4 regions of the Paenibacillus medicaginis genome follow, and region 1 is predicted to be linked to each of the others. Evidence: riboswitches for the same ligand, from Rfam matches in the RefSeq annotation. Region 1 holds a riboswitch; each other region holds the start of a gene.
The links. A riboswitch is a leader RNA that binds a small molecule or an ion and turns the genes downstream of it on or off. The one in region 1 is predicted to bind cobalamin.
Positions count from the first base shown of each region.

Region 1 (3,205 bases):
CCGCCGCGAATGTCACCCCATCCAGACTGGCTTTTACAAAGTCCGAGCCCGTCATTTTACACTGCTCAAATTTGGCGACGAACAGATTCGCTTCCGTAAACCTGCAGTTCACAAAGGCCGATTCCGTATGGATGGACGCATTCAACTGTGCGCCGCTAAAATCACATTCCTCAAAACGGCAGCCTTCTGTGGTGATTTCCTCCAGGGAAGCAGCTCTAAAGCGGCAGCGGATAAAGATACAGCGGATCAGCTCTCCTTCTCTTAGATCCTTGTTGCTGAAATCAACCTCTCTATAGGTTTCATCTATGTACTGGTACATATCATCTCTCCCCGCGCAAGGCGAATTTGTACGGCCCATTGTTATTTACCCGTAACGTAACTCTAATTATTCAGCATTGGGAAAATGGAGTCAAATCACAGAAGGAGAACCGCTTCAGACGGCTCTCCTTCTGTGAGGCTGTGGCTTAATGCCAACATGCACCCTGTTGCATCCTAGGGCACATCAGCCTGTGACTGTTTTTTATTGGATGGCGCAAACCATCCGAGAAGCGCTATCGCAACCAAGACACCATAAAAGACAAGGGTCCAGCCTGTACTATGCGGGAATTGATGATCCAACACCCCAATATCTTCATGGGCCAGGGTAATCACAGCAAGCTTGACACCGACCCATGCCACAATTGCATAGGCCGTGGTCTCCAGTGCCGGCCGTTGAGCGAGCAGCTTTACAAACCATGTAGCCGCGAACTTAATCAGGATGAGCCCGGCGATTCCGCCAAGCAGGACAACGATAAATTGTCCTCCATCCATACCACCGAAATCCCCAAGCGGTGAATCCGGGAGACCCAGTGCCAGAGCCACGGCAGCAAGGATGGAATCAATCGCAAAGGCGAGATCCGCGAGAGCAATTTTTCCTACGGTTGGCCAAAAGCCTTTTCCTGCCGCATCTTTCTTCACGTCCTCGCGAATATTCTCGTTTTTCTTGCCGAAACGCGCTTTGATGATGTGCTTTAACCCGAGGTATAACAGATAAGCAGCCCCGATCGCCTGTATTTGCCATACATTAGCAATAAACGATATCGCAAACAGAGCGACGAAGCGAAAAACAAACGCCATAATGATCCCATAATTAATGGCTTTCTTCTTCTGGTCCTCCGGTAAATGCTTCGCGATAACCGCCAGAACAAGAGCATTATCCGCTGACAGTAAGCCCTCCAATCCAATAAGAATCAGTAATGCCCATGCATACTCCAGCCAAATGGATTCCAACAGTACTTCTCCCTTCTTATAAATAGTATGTTCATTACGGCAAACTTCCTGTTTTAAACCTAAGTTTCGGTTATAACAGAGGATTTTTATCCGGCTTTAGTTGTACCGTCATTCCCTTCCCTATTTACGCTGTCAAGTTATGGCTCGTTTCATTCATTAAACGGCAAAAAATGCAAAAGGGGCATGCCGTAGCAATTAAAAACTTCTGCAACCCAGCCTTTATTTCCAACGAACAATTAGCCCACCTGAAAGCGGTGAGCTAAATGTGTCTGTTTTTTTGTTGTTTCTACTGAAAACGCTCGAACCGGTAAGGCATAAGATTGGCAGGCAGCTCCAGCAGCTTGTCCTGATTCCGCGAGGCAATTGCCCATTCCAGCAAATCGTCATACAGAGCTTCCTCTTCAATACCCCCGAACCACACCGGACCGTCCGGCGTCTGAATCGATACGACATTGGCGATATCACAGGGGCCAAGACAGCCTGTAATCGTCAGCTGGATGCTTTTGAGCAGCTTCTCTTCCTTCCATCTGCTCTTCAGTCTGTCGAGCGGGATTCCTGGCCTCCCCTTTTCTGTCCGCCCGCAGCAGCAGCCGTTGCAGATCATAACCTGGCCGAGCACCCTTCGTTTCGTTGCCACTTGCTCCATCCATATCCTCTCCCATGCACTGTGATCTCGCATAAGCCTCCCCGTCCGGCTTCATGTTGACCCAAAAAACCCTCAGACCGCAAAAGGCTGAGGGCAAGAGTACATAAGAGAACAGACCGCAGACCCGTACGAGTCCCGATCCATATTATGTACACCGTTCCTTAACCGCGAAGGGCTGATGCGAACCTGCAGGCAGGTCTTCTGGCTCCCGGATCGACGCCTGCCTTCCGTCTTCCCCAGCATGCTGAGTGACATGTATGGAAGGAGGCTTCCCGGTTACAGCGGCGCGACCGCTAAGGATTTTCACCCTATTCCCTTTTAATCCCGACCTTACGGCCAGGGCACCTGCGGGATTATTTCATTATAACGGACCCAAGTCCGAAAGACGAGCCCCAACGATCAAAGCATAGACAATCCCCGGTCCATGAACGCCTATAGTTAGGTCATTCTCGATGTCCGATGATCGGCTTGGACCTGAAATAAAGTGAATACCTGCCGGAAGCTGCTCCTGCCCCGCCCGGTCAAATTCCATCAGGATTTCACCCAGCCGTGTCTTCAGCCGCTCCACCGGAATAAGAATCATAAGTACGGTGGGAAGCAGGCTTACGGAGCGGCCCTTATGCGGTGCAGAAAGCACGGTTACCGAACCTGTATAAGCAGCAGCATAATCCGCCATAACAACACCGAAGTCCGCATCAGCCGCTTTGGCTTTCCAGGAATGCGCAGAATCCGAGTTCCAGACAGAAATGTCCGCGCCGGGAATGGCGGACTCCAGCTCAAGCACCGCCAGCTCCGGCTGGTCCTGTCTGAGAATGGCTCTTGCGCCCATTTCGGCTGCCTTGTCAGCGATGAAGGAGGCTGCGTCCTGCATCGTAGCTAGTCTGGCCACATGTCCGCCCACACTGCTGAAATTGGCGGCAAAGCGGTCGATTCGCTCCTGCTCGCTCCAGTCGAACGCCTGCCAGAACTCCGGCGCACCCCGCAGCGGATGAGGCGGCGGTTCAGTCAATCGTGGCCGCTTCAGCCTGGCAGCAATGCCGTTTATAAACTGCTCCTGCTTCGCGCGCGATTCGTCCTCCAGCCGATCCAGCCAAGCCTGATGCTTGCTATTCATGCCGCTCTCCCCTTTCCCGCTGACGCAAAACAGCTTCCATCCGCCTTTGCAGCGCCGGGTCCGGTTGCGGCAGCGCGCTTCGCACCTCGCGGTCCAGTTTCTCCCACCGCTGGCGGAAGCTCCGCTTCGCAAGGGACGGAGCAACCCGGTAGTTGTTCCAGCCTTTTAGAGGGCCT
Region 1 is NZ_JBHIRY010000002.1:112,653-115,857, reverse strand. Features, by position in the region: gene ACE5LO_RS03085 (pentapeptide repeat-containing protein) at 1-319, opposite strand, end outside; gene ACE5LO_RS03080 (MeeY/MeeF family manganese export membrane protein) at 493-1,269, opposite strand; gene ACE5LO_RS03075 ((2Fe-2S) ferredoxin domain-containing protein) at 1,556-1,915, opposite strand; cobalamin riboswitch at 2,090-2,279, opposite strand; gene ACE5LO_RS03070 (LutC/YkgG family protein) at 2,277-3,029, opposite strand; gene ACE5LO_RS03065 (LutB/LldF family L-lactate oxidation iron-sulfur protein) at 3,022-3,205, opposite strand, start outside.

Region 2 (3,205 bases), on a different contig from region 1:
GTTGATCCGTTCCCAAGGGGTACTGCCTGTCCGGAGGATGCAGCACCTTCGTGAAGTCTGTTGCAAAGGGATCATGGGGAGCCAGTAAAGGTGCGACTATGGCCAGCACCAGCCATAGTCCGGCCAGTCCTAACCAGATGGAGAATAGCCGCTGCTGTATCCATAACTGTGCCAGTTGCTGTATCAGCATTCTCATTTATACGTCCTCTCCAAGTCTGAGCCGCGGGTCCCGGAGATGTGTCCATACATCCACGACCAAATTAATAGATACATAGATGACGGCCATCCAGATGACATAGCCCTGAATCAGCGGATAGTCACGTGCGATGATCGCCTCCAGCGCTAACTGACCCACACCCGGCCAGCCGAACACACTCTCTATGATCGCTGCGCCGCCAAGTAAAGTGCCTGCAGACATCCCGAGCAAAGTCATTAGCGGCAGCAGTGCATTCGGCAGAACATACCGCAGCATGATCGTGCCCTCCCGCACACCGCGCGCCTTAGCCCCGATCACATAATCCTGGGACATTTCCTCCAGCAGCACCGTGCGAATCTGCCTGCTATACTGTGCAATCAACGGCACAGCCAGCGTACAGGCTGGGAGGATCAGGCTGCGGACTCCTGAACGTCCCATGACCGGCAGCAGCTGCAGCTTGACTGCGAAGAGCAGCATTAGCAACAGCCCTAGCCAGAAGCTCGGCATGGAAAGCCCTGCAAAGGAAAACACACGGATAAAATAGTCCTTTGCACGATTCGGTTGCATTGCAGCTGTCATCCCTAGCGGAAAGGAGATCAGCACCACCAGCAGCAGAGCGGCACCGGCCAGTTCCAGCGTAGCAGGCATTCTGGACAGCAGGACCTCTGTCACCGGATATCCGTATTTATAGGACATGCCAAAATCACCGGTCAGCGCACGCAGGACCCATGAGCCATACCGCACAAGGAAAGGCTCGTCCAGCCCCAGCTCCGTCCGCACCTGTGCGACCAGTTCCTCTGAGGGAGTAACTCCTGTAGACATCAGCATCAATCGTGCAGGATCACCTGGCGACAGGTAGGTGAGCAGGAAGGTCAGGAACGAAATGCCCAGCAGCACGGCGGCCAGCTGAAGCAATCTGTGGACAATATATCGGCTCACGCCATTCGCCGTCCTTTCCTGAGGGTAGTAAATACTGCTGCGTAACAGCATGTTGAAAAATACACAAGCAAAAAGAGCGACTTCTCCCGTGTAGAAACGGAAAAAAAGTCGCTCCAAATAGACTGATTTTCAATGAAAATCGGACTCCTGTAACACCTTCCTATCTTCCGTAGGCATTGCTGTGTTGTCGAACGGGCAGGTCTCCTGGCTCCAGAATCATCATCCTTGCAGCGGCCTTCCCGGGTTATAAACCCAGTGGCACTTGCTGCGACTCCTCTGTTACAGTGGCGGGACCGCGCCGGTATTACACCGGACTTCCCTATTAAGCAGCCATCCTTGTAGATGGAGCACCCAGTTCCATGTATGCAGTTGATATGTTTTACAAGTGTAAAGCAGCCTCATTTCAGTATAACGGGCGGGCCTGAAATGGGCAAAGCTTTTCTGCTTCTTTTACTTTGCAGTCGGCCAGCTTCAAGACTGTGCTGTTCCATTGGACTTTTTACGTTGCATGAACATCTATGACTACGTATAGTATATATGTAAGCTATTTCTTTTAAGGAGAGTGAATGATCATGGCCCGCACCAAGACTCAAAAGGCCATAACCCAAGCAGAGCGAGCGGGAAAGCGCAGCTTTGCGGACAATCGGAAAACGAATGACCAGTACGGCGCTCTGTCGCAGCACGTACGAACTACCCCCACCAAGCTGGAAAAACTGCATAAAATCAAGCATAAAAAGCGGATCGGAGACGATGGCGCTTTTTTTCGTTTTGGGGAAAATTTGGCGTAGCTCTCCTACAGCAGGGCGGAAAGATGGTATCCTATGTATAATCCATACCGTACAGGAGTGAGCCGTCATGACATTAGCCCGCACCGGAGAGATCATTCCCAGAGAGAAAGTGAACCTGGACAAAAAATACCCGATTTACATTGCAGACACCATCGGCGTCAGCTCCCCATACCAGAAGCTGCACTGGCATGATGTGCTGGAGATCAATTATATTAAGTCCGGCTCCGGATACTACATCATTAACGGTAAAAGGTTTGAATTCCAGCAGGGAGACATTCTGTTGATTAATTCGAATGATCTGCACTGCGCGTATGAAGTGAAGGACCTTGTCATCATGGTCATTGAATTTGATATGTCCTGGTTTGTCAGCAGCCTGCGTTATGATCCGGAGATTCTTTCCCCTTACAAGGATATGGGCAGCCATTTCACCAACCTGCTTGACCGCACTTCGCCGCATATCGGGGAGCTGCGTACGCTTTTGCTGGAGATGCAGCAGGAGCATGAGCAAGCCCGTCCATCGTATATTTCCCTGGTGTATGCCCACTTGCTGCGCTTTCTTTCCTGTGTGAACCGTTATTTCCGTCTGGAAGACGCCAGACAGTGCAGCAGTGCGAACGTCAGCTCGCTTCAGCTTGAAAAAATGCGTCAGGTCATCCACGCCATGGAAGAAAAGCTTTCCCACCCATGGACCCTGGAGGAGCTTGCTGCCATTGTCTACCTCAGTCCGTCCAGGTTCAGCGATATTTTTCGCCGGGCTGTTGGCACTTCTCCCCTGGAATACCTGATTCAGCTGCGTTTGGAGCATGCGCTGATGCTGCTGGAGCAGACGCAGATGAAGATCATGGATGTTGCCATGGAATGCGGCTTCCGCAGCCTGTCCAATTTCAATCATTTGTTCAAAAAGCACATCGGCCAATCCCCGAAGCATGCCAGAATGCGGCAGCATCATACCCCCACGCTTCAAAAATAGCCATTTCCTAATAAAATATCACTCACAGTTGACACCGAAAGATAGGATTCTCCCTCATTGGGTCAATATAATTAAAAATCCAGTAAGATAACGTAACTTTACAGACGTTTAACAGAAGAAATGTATTGTTTTCGCCTTGTAAAATAAGAAGGAAAGACAGGTTGATTGACGCGGTTCTGACAAACAGAAGCCGCAGAGTTCCTGTTAAAGGGGGGGACGTTTCTGCAGAGCGGCGTTCGTACGGAGCGGCAATTGGCGGCCAACCCGGACAGCGAAGCCTATCGAAAGCCGGGACGGCTGGTCAGATTTGCC
Region 2 is NZ_JBHIRY010000015.1:51,278-54,482, reverse strand. Features, by position in the region: gene nikC (nickel transporter permease) at 1-196, opposite strand, end outside; gene nikB (nickel ABC transporter permease) at 197-1,135, opposite strand; cobalamin riboswitch at 1,313-1,506, opposite strand; gene brfA (ribosome rescue factor BrfA) at 1,708-1,923, shown strand; gene ACE5LO_RS15740 (AraC family transcriptional regulator) at 1,991-2,893, shown strand.
Region 2: linked by a shared signal. The riboswitch ahead of nikB (nickel ABC transporter permease) and the one ahead of ACE5LO_RS03075 ((2Fe-2S) ferredoxin domain-containing protein) in region 1 are both predicted to bind cobalamin.

Region 3 (3,205 bases), on a different contig from region 1:
TTGCGTTGTTATGAGAAATAATGAAGAAAAAAACAAAAATATTTTGTCGAAATGGTCACAAATTGAATAGTTTGCATGGATCAGGGAAAAATATTAAGTTTTAAGTAATTATCCTATAAGTCAAAAAAATATAGTTCCTCTGATCTTCAAAGAGTCAAAGCAGAGTTTGGAAAAGTGTTAAAATAAGGCATCGGGTTACTGCTCTCCTTTTCACAGGCCGCAAGTTCTATTATGATACAACGAGAAAGTTGAAATTAGATAACTAATGGATGCCGTTGCTGAATATGGATAGAGAGAGGTGTTGAATCATGAGGTCGATTTGTGTGTTTGCAGGCTCTAACGATGGAGTGGCTTCGGAGTACAAGGAGCAGGCAGCCCGGCTCGGGGAGCATATCGCCCGCAACGGGCTGCGTCTGATCTATGGGGGTTCAAGCTTTGGACTTATGGGCACGGCTGCCAATGCCGCGCTTGCCAAGGGCGGACAGGTGACCGGCATTATGCCCACGGCATTGTTCCGGCGGGAAATTGTGCATGAGGGGCTGACGGAGTTTATTGAGGTCAGGGACATGCATGAACGTAAGGCCACAATGCACCAAATGGCCGACGGTTTTATTGCGCTTCCGGGCGGAATCGGCACCTTTGAAGAGCTGTTTGAGGTGCTGTGCTGGGCGCAAATCGGCCTGCACAGCAAACCTGTCGGACTTTTAAATGTAAACGGCTACTACAACCCGCTAATGGAATTAATCCGCCACAGCGTGCAGGAGGGATTTGCGGGTCGAACGCATCTGGATTTGATCATCCTTGAGGAGGATGCCGGAGCGCTGGTCGAGAGAATGTGCTCCCCTAACGGGCTGCTGCTTCAGCAGACCGGCGACGCGGAAACCGTTTGATGAGGCTGAATCGAACCTGCATCTCATGTTTTTCGTGCTTGCGCTTTCCGCGAAGGCAGGGTTATGATGGACTCACAATCGAATAAGCGACCAGGCAGGGTGCCTTTGCCAAGGGGCAAAGGGTAACAGGGAATCGGGTGCAAATCCCGAGCGGTCCCGCCACTGTAATGGGGAGGTTTTTTTTCTTTAATATGTCACTCGAATCAGACCCGGGGAAGACGAAGAAGACTGATGATCCAAAGCCAGGAGACCTACCTTGCCTATATGCACCGTAATCCTTCGCGGAAAGGAGTGGTGTACGAATCGGTGGACGAGCCTGCGCGGGGCTCCCGATGTTCCGGAACATTTTTCATCCATGGATGAAGAGGAGGATGTGAAGCTTTCATCTTCTTGTTGACCGGGGATATCGGGCAAGCTATGCGTAAAGGAGCCTTGTTTAAGGTTGCCTGGCTGACGGTGACTGAATTGCGTACATGCAAGCCCCATCCTCTAAGGATGGGGCTTTTTTGAGCCTGTGAATATGAAAGGGGTGGATAAGTTGTTTAAACGGGGTAGAGGCATTGGGTTGGGGCTGTTGATTACCGCATTTACGCTGTATTTTCTGGCGGTGAGCCCGCAAGAGGTCTATGCCATGCATATCATGGAGGGATTTTTGCCCATCGGTTGGGCGTTGTTTTGGTGGATTCTATTTCTTCCTTTCTTCGCTTTTGGTGTCCGCAGTGTAACTCGACTGACGAAAGAAGCCCCTGAGCTGAAGCTGATGCTTGGATTGGCGGGGGCGTTTACATTTGTACTGTCTGCCCTGAAGCTGCCTTCCGTGACGGGCAGCAGCTCTCATCCAACCGGAACGGGACTGGGCGCAGTGCTGCTCGGGCCCCTGCCCATGAGCGTGATTGGCTCCATTGTGCTGTTGTTCCAGGCGGTGCTGCTGGCGCACGGCGGGATTACAACGCTGGGGGCGAATGCGTTCTCCATGGCCGTGGCCGGCCCATTCGCCGGTTATGCAGCGTACAGGCTGCTTATGAACACAACCCGCAAGGAATGGTTGGCCGTTTTCGCCGCTGCGGCTATAGCCGACATGACGACTTACCTGGTTACTTCCGTGCAGCTTTCCCTTGCCTTTCCTTCCGTACACGGCGGAGTATGGGCATCGTTCCTGAAATTTGGCGGCATTTTTGCCGTGACGCAGCTGCCGCTTGCGCTCAGCGAGGGATTGCTGACGGTTATGCTGTGGAAATGGCTTAAAGCATATAGTCCGAACGAATTGTCCGTGCTCAGGCGCGGCATGAAGGAGGCTAAGCCGTCATGAAGACAAGAACGATAACAGGCTTGGTTCTGTTGACCGTCATCCTGCTGGCCGCCCTGCCGCTGCTGCTGGTGAGTGGCGACTTCGGAGGCGCGGACGGTGCCGCCGAGGAGGCGATTACCCAGATCAATCCCCACTATACTCCATGGTTTCAGCCGCTGCTGGAGCCGCCGCCAGAAACGGAAAGCATGCTGTTTGCTCTGCAGGCTGCGTTGGGTGCGGGACTGATCGGTTATATCATCGGTCTGTTCAAAGGGAGAAAGGACGCCAGCCGGACAGATGCTCAGAAGGATTGATTCCCTGTCTTATCAAGGAAAGCTCAGCAGCTGTTCACCGCTTTGGAAAAGCGGCTTTGCAGCGGTGATGTTTGTAATGGCTTATATCGGACATCCTCCTGTGCAGTTGGCCGTATGGATTTGGCTCGTCCTATGGACGGTAGGGTATGGCGGGGTTCCATGGAAGCCGTATGCTTCCTTGATGGCCGCCTCACTGCTCTTCTATATACTGAGTCTGCCTGCGCTGTTAATTGAGGTTGCTCCAGGCCCTGCACAGGGAATGGTGCTGCTGGGTTGGGGAACTCATGTGCTTCTGGTCACGCCCGAAGCGGCAGAGCGGGCGGAAGAGCTTTTGCTGCGGGTAGGGGTGTGCCTGTCCTGCTTTCTGTTTCTGATTCTCACGACTCCATTTACAGGTCTGCTGAAGGTGATGGAAAAGCTGCGGCTTCCGGCCGTGGTCATAGAATTGACGATGATTATGTACAGATTTCTGTTCCTGCTGGGGGATACGGCCGCAAGCATGATGCTGGCGCGCAGGCTCCGCGGGGGCGGCAGGGGTTTCCGGGCTGCTGTTGCGGATACCGCCGCCCTGGCGGGCAGATTGTTTGCGAAGACGATGGAGAGGTACCGCGGAGCTATTGTCGGATACACCGTGCGCGGTTATGAGGGCACGATCCGTATGGGACCGGATGCCTCGTTGCCAATGCCTGTGCGCTACAGAGTGGAAGGGTGGG
Region 3 is NZ_JBHIRY010000004.1:136,991-140,195, reverse strand. Features, by position in the region: gene ACE5LO_RS06175 (LOG family protein) at 309-890, shown strand; cobalamin riboswitch at 971-1,163, shown strand; gene ACE5LO_RS06170 (energy-coupling factor ABC transporter permease) at 1,429-2,199, shown strand; gene ACE5LO_RS06165 (energy-coupling factor ABC transporter substrate-binding protein) at 2,196-2,492, shown strand; gene cbiQ (cobalt ECF transporter T component CbiQ) at 2,476-3,205, shown strand, end outside.
Region 3: linked by a shared signal. The riboswitch ahead of ACE5LO_RS06170 (energy-coupling factor ABC transporter permease) and the one ahead of ACE5LO_RS03075 ((2Fe-2S) ferredoxin domain-containing protein) in region 1 are both predicted to bind cobalamin.

Region 4 (3,205 bases), on a different contig from region 1:
TCCGCTTCCCGGGCCGAAGACGGCTGAGCTACTCCGCAGAAGAGAAGCGGCCGTAGCGGGCGGTGTCGGCAATAACTTTCCGCTGTTTGTGGAGAAGGCCAGCGGTGCACTGCTGACGGATGTGGACGGCAACGTGTTTCTCGATTTCGCCGGTGCGATTGGCACGATGAATGCCGGCCATTGCCCGCCGGCGGTCGTGCAGGCCGTGCAGCGGCAGGCGGAGCGGTTTCTGCATACATGCTTTCATGTCGGCATGTATGAGCCATATGTTGAGCTGGCCGAGAAGCTGGCGACGCTTGCGCCGGGCTCCTTTGCCAAAAAAGCGGTGCTGCTGAACAGCGGGGCCGAAGCGGTGGAAAACGCCGTGAAAATCGCCCGCAAATATACGGGAAAGCCCGGGATCGTCTCCTTTACACGCGGCTTTCATGGCCGTACGCTGCTGGGCATGAGCTTGACCAGCAAGGTGCGGCCGTATAAATTTCAGATGGGCCCGTTCGCTCCGGCTACGTACAAAGCCCCTTATCCTTACCCGTACTATCGTCCGGAGACCATGAGCGAGGAGGATTATGCGCGTTTCTGTCTCGACCAGTTTGCGGACTTTCTGCTGACTGAGGCTGCGCCTGAGGAACTGGCGGCGGTCATTATGGAACCGGTTCAGGGAGAAGGGGGCTTTATTGTACCGCCGAAGCTTTTTGTCCAGGGCGTGTATGAACTGTGCAGGCAGCATGGCATTCTCTTCATTGCGGATGAAATCCAGACCGGTTTTGGCCGCACGGGTGCGATGTTTGCCAGCACGCATTTTGGCATCGAGCCTGATCTGATCACTTTGTCCAAATCGCTCGCTGCGGGCTTGCCAATCAGCGCAGTTGTCGGAAGGGCGGATATCATGGATGCGCCCAATCCTGGTGAAATCGGGGGGACTTACGGTGGCAGCCCGTTGGGATGCGTGGCTGCTCTTGCCGTTATTGACCAGATGGAACGGGAAAACCTTTGCGAACGGGCCGGGCAGATCGGACTGCGGATCAGGGAACATTTTGACAAGCTGCAGAAACAGTACCCCATCCTCGGTGATGTCCGTGGCCTCGGAGCGATGTGCGCCGTTGAATTTACGGATCCATCCAGTGGCAAGCCTGCCGCAGCGTTTGCGGCCAACCTGGTCCGCTCGTTTTATAACAAAGGTGTTATTTTGCTGACCGCCGGCGTTCACGGCAATGTGATCCGCTTCCTGACCCCGCTGGTCATTACCGACGAGCAGCTGGAGGAAGGCCTTGACATTATAAGTGAATCGCTTGCGGAAAGGTATGCTTGACCCTTTTGGCGTTGTTTAAAGAAATGGACATCCACATCTGTTCATGCTAACATTGTATTGTTTTTATCTCATATTTTAATATTTTAAAAGAGCAGGTGACGAGGTGTGTGAAAACGCAGCCCCGTCTTAAAAGGGAAGCCGGTGCAAATCCGGCACGGTCCCGCCACTGTATGCGAGGAGCCTGTCTGCAAGTTCATGGTCACTGTCGTTATTCGATGGGAAGACCGCAGACGGCGACGATCCGCAAGTCAGGAGACCTGCCTGCTTCTTGGATTGTCACGAACCTACGCGGATAGGGGGTGGCCGGCACGGTTCACGATGATGTCGTCGGGCTTTTCTTACTGCTGCTTTCATTTCCTGGCAAGGTGATGAAACTGGCAGGCTGGAAACGGCCCTGCGCGTTTCACTGATCCAGTACAGGCACTCTCATAAACTTGAGGGTGCTTTTTTGCTGTGCATTCTTATAATCTCCTTTTTAGCACAAAGGAAGGAAAGGAGTTCAATGAACGAACAACAAAATGGAGGACTCAGGGCTGAACCGGCATGGTTTGTGGTTCATTTGTTCGTATGGACGGTTGTTCTTACCGCTTCCATTACCATCGCTGTCATGCTTGGCCCCGTACAGATTCATCCTGTACAGGTGTGGAACATCGCCTTTTCCCATCTACCTCTCCTGGATAGCTGGATGGATGGATCGTGGACGAAAGCGCAGGAGCATATTGTGTGGAATATCCGGTTCCCCCGAGTTTTGCTGGGAGCTGTCATCGGAGCGGGTCTGGCTGTCACAGGAGCGGCTATTCAAGCACTGACACGAAACTCGCTGGCTGATCCCTACATCCTGGGTGTTTCTTCGGGGGCGTCCACAGCGGCGGTGCTTGTGATTATTTTCGGCGCCTTCCGCTTTCTCGGGACATACACGCTACCCCTTTCCGCATTTATTGGTTCATTACTTGCAATGGTGCTCGTGTTCGTCCTTGCCAAAGTCGGTGGAGAGATTTCAACGACGAGGTTGCTGCTGTCCGGTATTGTCACTTCCATGATGCTGTCAGCTGCCACTAACTTTATCGTCACGTTGGCCCCCCATGCGGATGGCATCCGCTCCGCAATGTATTGGATGATGGGCAGTCTGACCGGTGCGAAATGGGAGCATCTGACCGCTCCTGCCCTTATCATTGCTCTGGGGGCTGCAGTGCTGCTGTCCCTGCATCGTTCGCTGAATTCCCTGCTTATGGGGGAGGAGGCGGCAGTGACCCTGGGTGTCAACATTGCCGCGTTCCGTATTTTACTTGTCGTTATTGCGGCTCTGATGACAGGCACGATTGTCTCTGTAAGCGGTTCTATCGGCTTCGTTGGGTTGATGATTCCACACATCGCCAGGATGATGACCGGTTCCGATCATCGCCGGGTACTGCCGTTAAGCATGCTGCTTGGTGCGATATTTATGATCTGGGCTGATGTGGCCGCACGGCTCGTGCTGGCACCGGAGGAGCTGCCGATTGGCATCGTCACAGCCTTATGCGGGGGGCCGTTCTTCATCTGGCTGCTGCGCAGAAGTACATACTCATTTGGAGGGAACGGTAAATGAATGTGTCGGTTGAAGGAGTCTCCTACAGTGTGCAGGACAAGCGGTTGATTGATTCAATTCTGCTGCATGTGCGGAAGGGCGAGCTTGTCGGGCTGATCGGGCCAAACGGCAGCGGGAAATCCACTCTTCTGAAAAATATTTACCGTGTCCTGCAGCCTGATTCCGGCCGGATTTCGATTGACGGACAGAACCTGCATTCCATATCGCATCGAGAGACAGCCCGGCAGATCGCTGTAGTGAGCCAGGAAGCGCCGGTCGCCTTCGATTTCTTCGTCAAGGACATGGTCATGATGGGACGTAATCCTCATAAA
Region 4 is NZ_JBHIRY010000007.1:140,305-143,509, forward strand. Features, by position in the region: gene gabT (4-aminobutyrate--2-oxoglutarate transaminase) at 1-1,309, shown strand, start outside; cobalamin riboswitch at 1,386-1,588, shown strand; gene ACE5LO_RS09935 (FecCD family ABC transporter permease) at 1,812-2,894, shown strand; gene ACE5LO_RS09940 (ABC transporter ATP-binding protein) at 2,891-3,205, shown strand, end outside.
Region 4: linked by a shared signal. The riboswitch ahead of ACE5LO_RS09935 (FecCD family ABC transporter permease) and the one ahead of ACE5LO_RS03075 ((2Fe-2S) ferredoxin domain-containing protein) in region 1 are both predicted to bind cobalamin.